DNA from 2 places in the Streptomyces sp. NPDC048002 genome. Region 2 is predicted to be linked to the other one. Evidence: riboswitches for the same ligand, from Rfam matches in the RefSeq annotation. Region 2 holds a riboswitch; the other holds the start of a gene.
What was found. A riboswitch is a leader RNA that binds a small molecule or an ion and turns the genes downstream of it on or off. The one in region 2 is predicted to bind cobalamin.
Positions count from the first base shown of each region.

Region 1 (2,969 bases), on a different contig from region 2:
GGCCGCGATCGGCAGGGAGAAGACCCCGAACAGGGAGAGGTTGAGGACGACGACGAGCACCGCGCCGACCGAGGCGCCCGAGGAGACCCCGAGCAGCATCGGGTCGGCGAGCGGATTGCGCACGAGGGCCTGAAGGGCCATCCCGGACACCGCCAGGCCCGCGCCGACGACCCCGGCGAGCAGCACCCGCGGCAGCCGTACGTCGATGACGATCGTCTCGCGGACCGGGGTCCAGGTCGGATCGGCCAGCGCCGGATGCACCCGGTGCAGGAGGATGCCCCACACCTGTCCGGCCGGGACGCTGATCGACCCGACGGCGATCCCGAACGTGGCCGCGACCACGACGAGCGCGCCGAGCACCAGTAGCACGAGCGGGAAGGGCATCCGACGGGTGCGCCGGCCATCGGCGCCGCCGTCCCGCACCGCGGGGAGGGCGGACTTCGTGCCCTGCTCCTCGGTCAGTTCCGCCGCCTCACTCACTTGAAGCGGTCCGGGTGGATCTGGCGGGCCAGGGACTCCACCGCTGCGGGGACCCGGACGCCCAGCACCGTGGACGACAGGGGCAGCACGGCGAACCGCTCGTTCTTGATGGCGGGTACGTCCTTCAGGGCCGGGTTCGCCAGCAGGAACTTCTTCTTGTCCTCGACCGTCTGGTCGCCGTAGTCGTAGATGACGATGACCTCGGGCGCCCGTTCGGCGACCTGCTCGAAGGACACGTCACCGAACGCCTTGTCCAGATCGGCGAAGAGGTTCACGCCACCGGCCTGCTCGATCATCTCGTTGCCGATACCGGCCCCGCCGGCCGTGAACGCGGTCTTGTCACCGCTGTCGTAGACGAAGAGGTCCACCGGATCGACTCCGTCGAGCTTCTCCTCGACCGTGTCGAGGGTGGCGTGGAGTTCCTTCAGTTCCGATTCGGCGCGTTCCGAGACGCCGAAGATCTTGGCGACGTTGCGGATCTCCTGGTCCATCGTGGCCATCGTCACGGGGCCGGAGGGGCATTCCTCGATGTTCAGGTAGGAGTTGATGCCCGCGTCGGACAGGGCCTCGCGGCTGCGGCCGTCCTTCTCGTCGAAGGTGGAGGCGAACCCCCCGTACGCCAGGTCGGGTTCGGCCGCCAGCAGCGTCTCGAAGGACGGGTACTCCTTCGCGATGACGTCGATGCCGTCGTAGGCGTCCTGGTACTCGGGGAGGATCTCGTCGTCGAGGTAGGCCGTACCCACCATCGAGTTCTCCAGGCCGAGTGCCAGCATGACCTCCGTGGCGTGCTGGTTGAGCGACACCGCTCGCTCCGGGGGACGCTGATAGGTCGTCCTCACCCCGCAGTTGGACACCGTCACCGGGTAACCGTCGGCGGCGGCACCCTTCGGAGCGGCATCGTCCCGCGTGGCGCTCTCACCGCAGCCGGACATCAGCAGGGCCGCGGCTATCGCCGACAGCAGGGTCACAGGGCGCTTGCCCGTCATGGGGTGGGTCCTCTCACCGAGGGATGGCACGGGAACGGTCCGGATCACGGTCCGGGGCACGGCTGGGGGCACTCGCGTCGAGTGTCGACGACCGGGTAAGCGGCGTCGCCCCCGCTCGGCTACGGGGTCGCGACGGCAGCCGGAGCCGCTGAACGACCGCACCGGGTAGGTGGAAGCGGGGTCACAAGACGGAGCGGGGCAAGGGTACGGAGCCGCGGGAAACCGGGTGTCAGCGGGCGGCGCGCAACCCCCGCGGTCGACCACGGTACGCCGTGGCCGCAGGGCATCGAGCCGGGTCGCAACCCCTCCAAGGGCATCACTACACGCCCTCCTCTCCGGGGAAATCCGCCCCAGCTACGTCGAGGAGGCGACCGCGTGAGTCTCCTGGCTCTCGGGTCAAGGCTCGCCCCGGCCTTCCCACCCGCATCCGGGCAGTGGTCTGTTCGGGGTCCGCTCGCCGATCACAGTGGCGGGACCGCGCCGGATTCACACCGGCTTCCTCGTTCCGCCGTCGCCTTTGTCGCGAGCCATCATGGCACGTGGTCGGCCCGGTCCACCACGCCCGCCCGGCAACGGACCGGGGTGACACGCCCCACGCGAGCGCCGTGCGCACGCGACACGCGCCCCCGCCGTCCCTGCCCGTCAGCGGTGCCCCAGTACGTTCACCACCTGGCCGTTGGGGTCGCGCACGCAGAACCGCCGCACCCCCCACTCCTCGTCCTGCAAGGGATGAACGATCTCCGCACCGCTCTCCCGCACAGCCGCGTAGGCCGCGTCCACGTCATCCACCTCGACGCTGAGGTCCGGGGTGACGGGCGCGGTCTTGTCCTCGCCCATGAGACTGATCTGCGCGGTCGGGCTCGACGGCGACGCGAGCGTCATGATCCAGCCGTGGTCCATGACCTTCTCGAACCCCAGCAGCCCGTAAAACTCGCGGCTCTCCTCCACAGCCTCCGACCGGACATTGGGTACGACACGACGAACGGCCATCGACAACTCCAAGGCAACACAGATCGGGCGTTGAGCCTCAGGTTGAGGCTCCCCAGCAGTACTACGCCACAACGGCCGCCGCACGCACCGCAGATCCCGGACAAGGCCCACCACCACGTTCAGTGTCCACAATCCCCTTGCGCAATGGTCAAGAGTCGTTGACCATTGCTCGCATGCCTGCCGACGACCTTCCCGAGACCTTTCACGTCACCACGGACGAACAGCTGCGTGCCGTCTCCAACCTCACGCGGCACCGGATCATGGCCGTGCTCCGCTTCGAGCCCGCCACCATCACGCAGATCGCCGACCGAGTGGGCCTCGCGAAGGGGAGTTCCAGCTACCACGTACGGCTGCTGGAGCGGGCCGGACTGGTGAAGGTGGTCCGGACCCGGAAGGTACGCGGGGTCACCGAGCGCTACTACGCCATGGCCGCGCGGTCGATCGTGCTGCCGGACCCGGGCGAGGGCGGCCCGGACGTCCTGATGCGGCACGCGATGGCGGACCTGGAGAGGG
Region 1 is NZ_JBEZNL010000043.1:29,851-32,819, reverse strand. It holds gene AB0E07_RS33900 (iron ABC transporter permease) at 1-384, opposite strand, end outside; gene AB0E07_RS33895 (ABC transporter substrate-binding protein) at 477-1,466, opposite strand; cobalamin riboswitch at 1,844-1,971, opposite strand; gene AB0E07_RS33890 (VOC family protein) at 2,109-2,456, opposite strand; gene AB0E07_RS33885 (winged helix-turn-helix domain-containing protein) at 2,630-2,969, shown strand, end outside.
Region 1: another riboswitch for cobalamin. It lies ahead of AB0E07_RS33895 (ABC transporter substrate-binding protein); the one in region 2 lies ahead of AB0E07_RS35405 (energy-coupling factor ABC transporter permease).

Region 2 (2,969 bases):
AGGGAGGCGGCCGAGGTCCGCAGCAGCAGTTCCCCGGCGCGCAGCCCGCCGTCGTCGGCGAGGGAGAGGAAGCCCTCCGGTCCGCCGACCTGGACGAGCAGGGTGGCGGCGCCCGTGACGGAGAAGCCGAGCGGCACCCGGTAGGCGCGCCACAGGCGCCGCGCGGGCACTCCCGCCGGACCCAGCAGCACCGCCAGGGCGGTGAGCAGGACCAGTGCGGCACCGGGCCAGGGCGGCAGCGAGATGGCGAGCACGGTCAGGCCCAGTCCGAGCACGGCCTTGTCGACGGGATGACGGCGGCGCCAGCGACTGCTGTGCGCCGCCGCGTCGATGGGCAGCACTCGGGGTCAGTCCTGGTCGGCCGGGGACTTCACCGTGACGCCGTCCGGCACGCCCCCGGCGTCCGGCACGCTCCGCAGGGCCCGCTGCTCGCCCTCGCGGCGCCCGCGGCGCACGCCGAAGTAGTAGGCGAGGACACCGGCACCGAGCGCCGCCTGGAGGGCGAACAGGGCCGACTCGATCTCCCCGGACGGAGGTTCGTACAGCGGCGAGAACCAGGGCTCGTAGTCCGGTTCGATCTCGGTGATCGCGGTCTCCGCCTCGCCGTCGGCGCCCGCGAAGGGCTCCTCCTTGTGGTCGCCCAGGCCCAGGGCGAGCGGGAGCACCGCGAGCGCGGCCACGACCAGCAGGAGCAGCAGGTTGACCTTGGTGTTCTTCTTCATCGGGCCACCGCCTCGGTCTGGTCCTGCTGCTGGTTGCGGCCCTTGGTCAGGAGCACGCCCAGCCGGGTCAGCTCGCCCTTGCTGGACTGCACCAGCAGCCGCATCACGAGCACGGTGAGCAGGCCCTCGCTGACGGCGAGCGGGATCTGGGTGACGGCGAAGATGGAGCCGAACTTGCCGAGCGCGCCGAGGAATCCGCTGCTCGGGTCGGGGAAGGCGAGCGCCAGCTGGACGCTGGTGACGCAGTACGTCGACAGGTCGGCCACGAAGGCGCCGAAGAAGACGGCGACCATCAGGGGCACGTCGTAGCGCCGCAGGAGTGTGTAGAGCGCGTAGCCGGCCCAGGGGCCGACGATCGCCATCGAGAAGACGTTGGCGCCGAGCGTGGTCAGGCCGCCGTGCGCGAGCAGCAGGGCCTGGAAGAGCAGGGTGATGGTGCCCAGCACCGCCATGATGGGCGGCCGGAACAGGATGGCGCCCAGCCCGGTACCGGTGGGATGGGAGCAACTCCCGGTCACCGAGGGCAGTTTGAGGGCGGAAAGGACAAAGGTGAAGGCACCGGAAGCGCCCAGGAGCAGCGTGCTCTCGGGGTGTTCCCTGACTTCACGGGTGAGTGCCCGAACTCCGTGGACGACGAAGGGCGCGGACGCGACGCCCCAGGCGACCGCGTGCGCCGGAGGCAGAAATCCCTCGGCTATGTGCATGGCTCAGCAGACCCTCTCCAGCACCTCGTGGATGGTTGACGCGCCCTGGCCGGTCTCCTGGCTGACGGGTGACACCGCCCGAGTCTCCGCCTTCCCGGGTCCCGAAGGACCCAGTGGCTGCCCGTGAGGGCTGGAGCCGGACTTCCCGATCACAGTGGCGAGGGCCGCACCGGTATCGCACCGGATTTCCCGTCACCAAGGCGTGGCGACAATAGTGCCTGTTCAGGTTGGCTGACAAGCGCCCCTCAGGGGCGCATGGGCAGCGCACACAAGCGCATGCGCCGGGGTGCGCGTCAAGGCGTGATGCGTCACACAGGCATCCCGTCCGGGACGGGCCGCTCAGCTCCCGGTGGCCTCCGACGCCGGTCCGAGGGTGAACTCCACCAGGTCGAACCGGTGGCCGTTGACCTGGAGTTGCACGGCGTGCGTGCCCGGGTGGTACACGCGCGTGGTGAGGGGGCGGAACGAATGGGTGCGGGTCACCTCCGTCGACTCACCGGGCGTCAGATCGCGCCGCGCGAGCTTGAAGACCTTGGGGGCCGTCCGGCCGTTCGCCTTCATGTGATGGACCACGTAGTCGACGGCGAGGGACACCGGCGCGGCGGAGACGTTGGTGAGGTGCGCGCTGAAGCTCAGCGTTCCGCCCATCGGGATCCGGGTCTGCGTGAGGACCGGTCCGACCACCTTCACGTCGTCCCGGCCGCCGTGGAACCCGACGAGCTCCAGGGCGACCGGTTCGCCCGCTTTGACCAGGGTGCGCAGGGCGTGCCGCACCAGGGCGGGCGTGGTCGGGTCCGGGCCGCGCAGCCAGCGGGCCGCGGCGGAGGTGGCGAGGGGGGCGTCGAGGCGGGAGATGTCGTTGAGATGGTTGGCCACGGAGCGGCGGACGTCGTCGGAGGCGTCGGTGTGCAGCGCGTCCAGCAGCGGGACGGTGACGCTCGGGTCGCGGTTGATCGAGGGGACCTGGCGTGCCCAGGGGAGCCGGGGGCGGGTGCCCTCGCTCGCCAGCCGCCGTACGGCGGGGTCGGGGGAGGCGGTCCAGCGGTGCGCGGCGGCCAGGGTGCGGTCCAGGTCGGCGTTGAGGAAGGTGCGCAGCGCGAACTCGGCGGTCAGGCGGGGGGTGAGACGGGCCAGCAGGTCGAGCCCGTCGTCGAACGGCTCGTCACCGCCGTCCCCGGTGGCCGCGACGGCGACGGCCTCGGTCAGCGGCCACACCATCCAGCCCGTCAGCCCCGGGTCGGTGAGGGCGGCCCGCACCGCCTGCGCCAGCCGGGCGTGGTCCCGGTCGCAGTCGGACAGCAGCGCCTCGCCCACGGCGCGCGCCCGCTCGCTGACGCTCAGCGTCCCGAGCGCCGTCGCACTCTCGGCAACGGCGTCCCAGGACGAGGTCCCGGGCGCGTGCCGCCGCAGGAGGCCGGCGAGGCGGTGGATCTCGTCGGCGCTGATCAGCTCATCGGCGGTGGGCACGTGCACTCCCGGGAGGACGCTCGGACAGGGCACCCACCAGTATCCCGGCTCCGTCCCCGCTCCGGCCCGCCCGGTG
Region 2 is NZ_JBEZNL010000048.1:39,303-42,271, forward strand. It holds gene cbiQ (cobalt ECF transporter T component CbiQ) at 1-341, opposite strand, end outside; gene AB0E07_RS35400 (energy-coupling factor ABC transporter substrate-binding protein) at 348-722, opposite strand; gene AB0E07_RS35405 (energy-coupling factor ABC transporter permease) at 719-1,426, opposite strand; cobalamin riboswitch at 1,456-1,663, opposite strand; gene AB0E07_RS35410 (DNA alkylation repair protein) at 1,766-2,893, opposite strand.